DNA from 3 places in the Alkaliphilus sp. B6464 genome. Region 2 is predicted to be linked to each of the others. Evidence: riboswitches for the same ligand, from Rfam matches in the RefSeq annotation. Region 2 holds a riboswitch; each other region holds the start of a gene.
The links. Region 2 has a riboswitch for cyclic di-GMP ahead of HYG84_RS07060 (tetratricopeptide repeat protein). Riboswitches for the same ligand answer to the same signal wherever they lie in the genome.
Positions count from the first base shown of each region.

Region 1: it holds a riboswitch for cyclic di-GMP, as region 2 does, so the genes downstream of both, HYG84_RS05705 (transglutaminase-like domain-containing protein) here and HYG84_RS07060 (tetratricopeptide repeat protein) in region 2, are expected to answer to the same signal.
Region 3: it holds a riboswitch for cyclic di-GMP, as region 2 does, so the genes downstream of both, HYG84_RS15860 (ketoacyl-ACP synthase III) here and HYG84_RS07060 (tetratricopeptide repeat protein) in region 2, are expected to answer to the same signal.

Region 1 covers NZ_CP058557.1:1,184,105-1,187,393, forward strand. The annotation lists gene HYG84_RS05690 (collagen binding domain-containing protein) at 1-944, shown strand, start outside; gene HYG84_RS05695 (class D sortase) at 1,087-1,773, shown strand; gene HYG84_RS05700 (hypothetical protein) at 1,822-1,965, shown strand; cyclic di-GMP riboswitch class I at 2,042-2,126, shown strand; gene HYG84_RS05705 (transglutaminase-like domain-containing protein) at 2,139-2,936, shown strand.
Region 2 covers NZ_CP058557.1:1,465,917-1,469,205, reverse strand. The annotation lists gene HYG84_RS07065 (metalloprotease family protein) at 59-592, opposite strand; gene HYG84_RS07060 (tetratricopeptide repeat protein) at 657-1,700, opposite strand; cyclic di-GMP riboswitch class I at 1,804-1,889, opposite strand; gene HYG84_RS07055 (GIY-YIG nuclease family protein) at 1,975-2,226, opposite strand; gene HYG84_RS07050 (M20/M25/M40 family metallo-hydrolase) at 2,266-3,289, opposite strand, start outside.
Region 3 covers NZ_CP058557.1:3,121,549-3,124,837, forward strand. The annotation lists gene HYG84_RS15855 (methyl-accepting chemotaxis protein) at 1-905, opposite strand, end outside; gene HYG84_RS15860 (ketoacyl-ACP synthase III) at 899-1,903, opposite strand; cyclic di-GMP riboswitch class I at 2,001-2,087, opposite strand; gene HYG84_RS15865 (MBL fold metallo-hydrolase) at 2,445-3,209, opposite strand; gene HYG84_RS15870 (YdbC family protein) at 3,234-3,289, opposite strand, start outside.

The DNA of each region.
Region 1 (3,289 bases), 280 kb from region 2:
TTAAAAACTACAAGCTTGGTTCACTAGCTATCAAAAAAGTAGATTCTAAAGATGAAACTAAGGTTTTAGCTGGAGCAGAGTTTAAACTTAAGAATACTGAAACTAACAATGAGTATATTCTAATAACAGATGATAATGGATTAGCAAAGCAAGAAAATTTACCACAAGGCACATATACTTTAAGAGAAACAAAACCACCAAAGGGATATAGATTAGACTCTAAGACTCACACTATAGTTATTAGTGGAAGTGATGAAGAAGACAAGGAACTTCATATTGATCTATCTATATCAAATATAAAAACACCACCACAGCCAGTTTTAGGTGGGTTAAGTATTAAAAAGATAGATAGTAAGGATAGCACAGTAGCATTATCAGGAGCAGAGTTTGAGGTTAAAGACTCTAAAGGAGAAGTAGTAGCTGTACTAACAACCGATAAAAACGGAGTAGATACGGTTACAGGCTTACCATTAGGGAAATATACACTGGTTGAAACAAAAGCTCCAAGAGGATATGATTTAGATAAAACTATTCATGAATTAACAATAAGTAGTTCTATTACTGTTAATTTGGTTTTGAAAAATATTAAAGTACCAACTACACCTGGCGGAGAAGATCCAGATGAGCCAGACAAACCAGATAAACCAAATAAGCCAAATAAACCAAATGAGCCAGATAAACCAACAGAACCAGTAGAACCACAGGAGTATGTTGAGCCAGAAGAACCAGAGACTCCTGTAGTTGAAGAAACTATACCAGAGGAAGTTCCTGTAGATGACGGGGTTGAGGTACCAGATGATGGTATACCACTTGGAACTATAACAGATTTTGAAACTGAGAAATTACCCCAAACAGGTGAAGGAAGTCCTCTTATGACGTATTCAGTTGGGCTGTTACTAATTATTTTAGGTTGGGTAACAATAAGAAAGAAAGCTGCCCAATAAAAGGCATAAGTAACAGGGTTTAACAATAAATATACTTAAAGTATTTAGACAATAAGTTCTCCAACTAAAGAAGATGGGGGACTTATTGTTCCATTTTTAGACGACATGATATTAATAGTGTATAAATTTATTGGAGGACATAATGAAAAATAGATTATCTATAAAAAATGTACTAGCAATAACATTAATTGTTATTGGTAGTGGCATTATTTTGTACCCAAATTTGCGTAATTTTTATTATGATATAAAACAACAAGAGATTAAGAATAATTATATTGAAAGTATGAGTGCAATTCATGCTATAGATGATGATACGAACCAAGATATGGATAACATTAAAGATAATATAATTGAAGAAGATGAAAGCCTTGAAGATCAGATGGTACACCAATCGGAGAATAAAAAGATGTTAGAATTAGATAAACAATGGCCTGTTGAGGCTACCTTAATAATTGAAAAAATTGATCTATTAATGCCAATATTAAAAGGTGCAACAAAGGAGCATTTAAATGTTTCTATATCCAGTATTAATAACACCGGAAAGCCTTGGGAAGGAAATAATTATGCAATAGCAGGACATAGAAGTAGAAAATATGGGCGTCATTTTAATAGATTAAATGAATTGGAAATCGACGATGAAATTTCAGTGATGGATACAAAAAATAATGAGTTTATTTATAGGGTTTTTAGCAAAGAAATAGTAGACGAGAATGAAATTTCAGTATTGGAAAACTGTAATAAAAGTGAACTAACATTGATTACTTGTGATCCCATTAATGTAAAAAATCCACCAACACGATTAGTAGTGAAAGCCATCCAGATTAATTAAATTTTATTTTGAGAAAAGCAAGTATATTTAGCTGTATTAAAAAATTATATGTTAAGTTTATATAAGTTAGGGTATTTATATGACAACAAGCTAGATAAAAATAATAAGATTAATAATAAGAATGTATTTGAGATTATTAATAGGATAATAAAAAAAATATTATTAAATGAATTATTAAAAACAAATATTTAAAGCTTTTAAACTATATAAAACTAGGACAAATTGTAGTATAGTAAAAGATAATTAAATATATTTATCAGGTGCTTTCCACCGATAAAGGCAAATCTAGTGAAAGCTAGAGACGCAAAGCTAAAGGGCCTTCCTTAGAAATAAGATGGTAGCCAGTTACCGAAAGGGGAGTTTTTATGTTAAAGCTACGTAAAGTAATTTCTTTATTAGTTATTATTTTATCAGTATACTCCACAGTAGTTTTTGCACAGGCTTCTACTCCAAGTATTGATAAAACCAAATTAGATGCTGGATTAGTAAGTATTAATTATAATCCTCAAAAACAAGTGACTACAAAAGTAATTATTAGTAAAGGGGATGTGAAGTATACTTATAACCTAAAATCAAATAATAGTTTTCCATTACAGTTTGGAGATGGAGAGTATACAATTTCTATTTTAGAAAATGTGGAAGGTAATAAATACAAGCTAGTAGAAAAAGAGGATGTTATTTTGAAATCAACAAATAAAAACGAAGTGTTTTTACAATCCATCCAAATGATTGACTGGAATAATGATATGATCCCTATTAAAAAGGCTAGAGAATTAACTAAGGATGCTAAAAATGATAAAGATAAAGTTACTGCAATATATAATTATATTATAAACAATATTAGTTATGATAATAATAAAATAAACAACATTAGCACAGAATATATACCTTCTATAGAGGAAACATTAAAAGTATCCAAAGGAATATGCTACGATTATTCAGCCTTATTTGCGGCAATGCTTCGAAGTGTAGATGTTCCTACAAAACTAATGATGGGACGTAAAAGTGATATTGATACATATCATGCTTGGAATCAAGTATACTTAAACGATACTAATGAATGGATTACTATAGATACTACTTATGATGCCGCTAAAAAAACAAAGTCACCTAATTTAATGATTAAAAACGAAAAAGAATATTCTATAGAAAAACAATATTAAATACTATTATTATGTATAAAAATTAATTGTATATAGAACTAAAGCAGTTGGCTTTTATTCAAAGCTAACTGCTTTTTAATATAAATAAGTAGTTTTAAGGCTTTAGAAAGCTAAACAATTAGTATATTTTAATAAACTAGAATGGTTAAGGACTTATTATTGAACTATGTTATAATAAACCTATCCTTCCAAGAAAGAAGGGAGGTGGATCACAATTGTCACAACCAACAAAAGAAAAAGAGTACATAGTAAAGCTTATAACAGCAATAGCAGCCTTAATTACAGCAATAGCAACGTTAATATCCGCAATAAAGTAGAAAAAGCAGGTGTTCGCGCACCTGCTTTTTCTTTTT
Region 2 (3,289 bases):
TTTAAAGGAATTAACCTTAATCTCAATAATATTATAGATTTAAACGGATACTTAATAACTAAGCCAATAGCTTTATAACAATATTTGGAATTAACATAGCTACAAACAGACCATAAATAACATCAAACCATAATACAGATGCAATAGTGCATAGATAAATAAGTCCAACAATAGGTGTAGCTAATATTCTAATCCACATTGGTGTTTCTTCTTTTTTAATTCCACTCCAAATATTTTTAGCATCTTGAATACTGGGAAAAGAGTGCATTGCTATAGAAATACCTAGCCATATAAAAAAATAATCTATTGTATGACCATCACCAAACCTAATTACTGGTATAGCTCCTGGAAGAGCTATCAAAGCACCTAGTGTAGTATTAATTAAAAATGGTCCTATTCCTATTAATAACTGTTTAATAGGCTCTGTAGGAACCTCATGTGTTACATATCCGGCTGGATTTTTTAGGCTAAAATAACAAACATCTAATACTGCAACCCTTGTAATTCTACAAAACAACTGATGTGCAAGTTCGTGAACAATTACACCTGGAAAGGTTGCTATAGAAACCAAAAAACCTGGTATTATATACATTAATTCTACCTCCTCTCATATTTATAAGTATAAATACAATTCAACATTTTTCCTATATTATCTACTATCTTAGTTTGATAAGCCCCGAAATAACATCTTCTAACCATTCTATTTCCCTATCACTGTACTCATTTTGCTGATTCCTAAGTAAATCCATTGTTTTATTTCTTTCTTCTTCCATACCATTATAATGATATACTAAAGCAAGATTTGATATAAAATATGGTTCCTGCGGACTAATCTCATGAGCCTTTTTTGCAAAGTCCAATGCTGCTTTATCTTCATATCTTTTAAGTTCAATTCTACTTAATCCAACATAAGCACGTGGATCTTCAATATTATGTTCTAAAACTTTGTTGCAATATTCAATGCCTCGATCGAACTCGCCTCTTTCCCTATAAAGCGCAGAAAGAAATAAATAGCCATCATAAAATGTGGGATCAATACTAAGTATTTTATTCATGTACTCTTCTGATTCATCATATCTTTCTTGATCATAATAAATATTAGCTAAATAATAAATGGCAAAAACATCATCTGGATTTTTATTGACCCAATTTTCTAATTCATTAAAAAACTCTTGGGTTCCTAAATCATATTGATCTAATACGTTTACTAACTCCTCACTTGGATAAAAATTTCTAGATATTTTATCCATAATTTCATTAACTTCCTCAACTAAATCCTGTTCGTCAAGATCCCTACCAGCAATTATATCAATAGTATTAATGACTTCTTCAATTTTATTATTATGATAGTAGGTAACCGCCAATTTAGCTAATATTAATGTGGAATCTGGATACTGTTCTAATGCCTTTTCATACTCCTCCATAGCTGTTTTGTATTTATGGGCTGTTTCTGCCTTTTTCCCTCTTTCATAGGCAATACCACTGATTAATGTTTGAGGAAATCTCATTATACCAGCAATAAATGTAGATATTAATATTATAATAAATCCCTTAACCCACAGAGGTATGGGTCTCCTAACAAATTCTTCTCTACACTCTCTACATAGTGCTAGATTATATCCTTCCTCAACATTGGGACTATTACAGTTTTTACATACTCCATCATCGACATAATCCTGCTCCATTACTTCTTCCGACACATTTTTAGCCTCCTTCCATAGATAATATAACTTTAAAATAAAAAAAGCTTTGTACAAAAGCGCACAAAGCTAAGGATAATCCTTATATAATTGTATTATCCTTTTCGGCAACCTGGCTACCATAGTAAAATATACTTTAGGCCCAAGGCTTTGCGTCATTATCTTTCGATAATTTTGCCCTTTTCATATACTCATTATATTTTTCTGTTTAACAGGTATATAATTATACATTTCTCTACAAAATCCTTTATTATTATATCGACAAAAAGTGCCACTATTCGACAATGGCACTTTCAATCAATTTTAATTTTTCCTTTCTTCTCATCTGCTTTATTTCATACTCCCTCTTCTGGGCAGATATTTTATCATCATACTCTTCAAAATATACAAGTTTTACAGGAAGCCTAGCCCTCGTATATTTTCCACCATTCCCACCTCCATGGGTTTTAACTCTCTTCTCTAAATTATTAGTCCATCCAGTATATAGACTTTTATCAGCACATTCTAATATGTATACGTAGTTCATCTTAATCACCATATATATTTTATTTTTTTTTATAGTAGCCTACTTTAATAAATTTAAAATAGTATCATAAACCATCTTCGGAAGCACATTAAAGGAATAATCTCTTTCTACTCTCTCTGTAAACTTATGAGCATCTTTGCCAAAAGGCCCTATATTTACTACAGGAAGGTTAAGTTCTTGCATTTCTTTAAGTGGAAGATTATACTTTACGCCAAAACCTGGCATATTTTCTTTTAAAACTCCGATGATAGAATTTTCTTTTGGTGCAGCGGCATAGCTTAAATCTGATATATAAGGATAGAATTTTTTTCTAACTATATTAAATTTGTTGTCAGCCGCTTCAATAGCATCATCAACAGCTCTTAGAAGGATTTTCTCTTTAACTTCATTACCTTCTACATAAATGTGAGGGTAATATGGTGGTGAGAAGTAAGCTATAACTACAGGTTCTTTGTCAGACCACATTTTATGTACTTGCTCTACAAGTTTTAACGCAAAAACCCTTTCATCAATTTTATCGTTATCAAGTAGCTCTCTACTTAATTTCTCAAGCATTAAATTAAGTTCCTCACCTTTTTCAGCCCTAACTTTTTCAACTAGCTCTTCATAAGTAATAACTCTTGCTTTCCAAGGTAACTCCGCATAAGGATAACTACTCATTTTACAATAACTCTTATATTGATTATTTAACTCATCTATGGTATTTTGAAAAGCTTTAAAAGCTCCTACTAGCATTCTGTTCATTACTTCATCAGGAGTAGATATATGGGTAGCATAGTTAAAGTAAAGATATGAAGTCTTTGCAATTTGTACTGAGTATTCTGTTTTTAAGTCTTGTTGTCTCAAAGTAATTGGTGGAAGAGACACTTCCCCTTCAGCCACATCACAGTACTCCATATTTAAGTTAAATTCCTTAGTTATGCTAGAAGATATTTGATTAGGGTCTAATCCTTTATAGGGCTCTCCTACATGGGTTTCTTTACCTACTATAAAGAAACTAGGCATCAGTTTACCAACAGTACCTATGTATACATATCTATTTTCATCACCAACATATCTAGGA
Region 3 (3,289 bases), 1.7 Mb from region 2:
ATCAGTGCCAAGGATGAATTTTCAGTGTTTTTCAACTCACTTGAAACTATCTCGGTTCCTTCTAATAAATTTTGAAGGCTGTTATTATTTTCTCTAGATTTATCTAATATCTCATTATTTGAGTGTAACACCTGTTGACTAGTATACGCTATCTCTTGCATAGAACTACTTTCTTCTTCAGCAATAGATGATACCATATCACTTGCATCTAATAAAGTATTGGCAAAATGTGCGGTTTTCTCAAGAATATGTAGTGTTTTTTTATTATTATTTCTAAGATCTTCTTCATTCTTTTCAATTTCACTTAGTAGTTTTGAAGCAAAAAAAGTAAATAGGAAAATTCCAAATGAAGTAAGAGTAATCACAATTATTCTCATAATCATCTCTTGTAGAAAAACTTCTTGTCCCGGTAAAGCAATTGGATACAATTTAAATATTATAACCTGACATAGCATTCCAGTAACAATAAAGGCAATATTTAGTTTAATATCTAAAAATAGAGCACCTAATATAATAAAATAAAATACACTCATCCAAAGCTCCTTAGACGGAACCATAAATATCAAGTAAAGATAATTCACAAAAGTTAATATAAATATCAATACCTTTAACTGCTTAAAGATTTTTTCGTTAAAATTTTCATTAACGACTGTTCTTTTATGCAGAATAAAAAAAAGAATAGTTTCTATGGTAATTAATATACCAAATATACCAAGAGACCCCCATTGAATTGAATCATATAGTCCAAGATATTTCATCAAAGAAAAAGCTAGCATAGCCATGAATCCACTAATCGAATAAATAATTAATACAACCTTCAGTGTTTTTTTCTGATAATCGACAATTGTATTTGCATTATTTAACATAATATCTCCTTTCTGAGTGCCGCTTTGCTCTACTACCATTTATAGAGCAAAGCTTCCATAGTATATCCTGCTGCAACAGAGCAAAATATAATAATCTCATCTTTTTTAAAGGCTTCTTTTTTCAGTCTATCATTTAATGCTATAATAGGACTAGCACTGCCATTATAACCATATTTATCCGCAACAAAAGTAGCTTGTCCCATTTCTGCTCCCAATTTTTCTAAGGTAATTCTTATATCTTCCTTTGAAAATTGTGACATAAAATAATGAGAAACATCTCTTGGTTGGTAATTATATTCTTCTAGTAATTTGATTATTAGTTCTGACCATTTATCGGCAAGAAAGCTAAAATCAAAAGGCGTCCATTCCATTTTCCTATGATAGGAAGTCAAGTTATCCTTCGAAATATTTAATAAACCACAAGCTGGAAATCTTATGGTGTTATTATAGTCATCATCAGTATACATTCTAGAACCTAGTATACCTCTTATTTCTTCCTCTTCCCTCACTTCTAATATAACTGCAGCAGCACCATCTCCTACGATAGAGTATGTCACCATGTCATCTTCCCGTCCAAAAGGGCTAACTAATACAGAACCAACAACTAGAACTCTCTTATATTTTTCATCTGTTTTTAAATATCGACTTGCTACATCCATTGCATTAACCATGCCTACACAATTATTATTCATATCAAACACACTAGATGCATTTTTAGCCTTTAACTTATTTCTGATAATCAATGCACATGTAGGCATTAAATATTCAGGGGTATCTGTTGCTGATATGATCATGTCAATATCCTCAGGATTAAGCCCTGCATCTGTTAAAGCTTTTTCAGCAGCCTTAACCCCCATATCGATACTATTTTCATTTCCTAATGTCTGTTTTCTGGTTTTTCTACCTAACTTGTTAAGCAAGTTTTCTACATGATCTTCATTACCATATTCTTTAAAATGGTTAATAATAAATTCATTACTTACCTCTTTTGTTGGATGATATGTCCCTACTCCAACCATATGTACATTTTTGCGCATGTCCTTGCCCCCTATTGAATTATTTTATAACTAAACTTAGTAAATATAAAAAAATAGACATACCTAAGCTAGGCTATCTATTTGTAATAGCTTTTAACTTAGCAACCTGGCAATCATAGAAAAAATTTTCCTTAGACCCATGGCTTTGCGTCCTTACCTTTCAGTAAGTTTGCCATTTATAAGTATTTTGTATATATATGTATATATATATCTTATTATAATTATAATATCATACTTTACATTATGTTACTATATTATCATACTACTATATTGTAAAAAATTATCGTAAATTGGCTGAAATAGTAAAATAAAAAAATATCACCTTACACATTTTCATTTAATACGACTAAAAAAATCTTTTAATTTAATGACTTATGAGGTTGGCTACATAATGATCATAAAGCCATTCTGTCTCTCTTAAAGTCCCTTCTTCAGTAAATCTTAATCTTTCAGGAATAGCTCTACTCTTGTAGTTATTTTCAGCACATCTAATCTCTATTCTATTAATAAATACCCTACCAATATATTTATTTATATATTTTTACAAATTGATAGTCATTCCTATCTCTTCCATAAATATAGTTTGAATAAAACTATCCTTATTACGTTCATAACTTTTTTTTGCAACTCTTATCCAGTTAAACTTATCCAATTCCTTATAAGGTAGATGTACTACTAATATTTTTTGTGTATCAGTATAATTCTTAATGATTTCCCTAGCTCTAGGAATACTTACATAAGGGAAATTTACGATTAACGCATCTATTTTATGTTGTTTAAGATTAAGTGATTCAAAATTTTCTTTAACTGGAGCAGCATCGCCTAGATGTAATATTTTTACACCATATTCTATAATAAAAGCTAGATTATTTACATCTACACAATCTTCCCCCTCATGAATCATTGATATTGCTTGAATTTCTACCCCATTTATATTAATTCTCTCACTACAGTGAAATAAAGGGTCTAACTCAACTAAATTAATAGACCTATTATTAGACATGCAGTATCTTATTCTAGAAATAGCTTTGCTTGTCGATATAACAGCTGTATTAGGACTTTTTTCTAAAAAACTACATATTAAGTTAGCATCAAAATGATCACTATGTTGATGAGTTATTAGCATAATATCTATATTATCAAAAGGAGGAATACCATTTATTATTTTTTCTCTAATTTCTACAGGTGTGCTCTTATAGATTCGTATTTTAGAACTACACAAACCATCTATTAATATCTTTTTATTATTAATATTGATTAAAACACCTGCATTAGATACATAAGTTATACTTTTTGAATTATCCACAATCAGCGCTCCTCAACTTCATAATTATAAATCTATCTCATTCAATATATCTCTTAATTTCTTTAATTCTTCTCTACTAA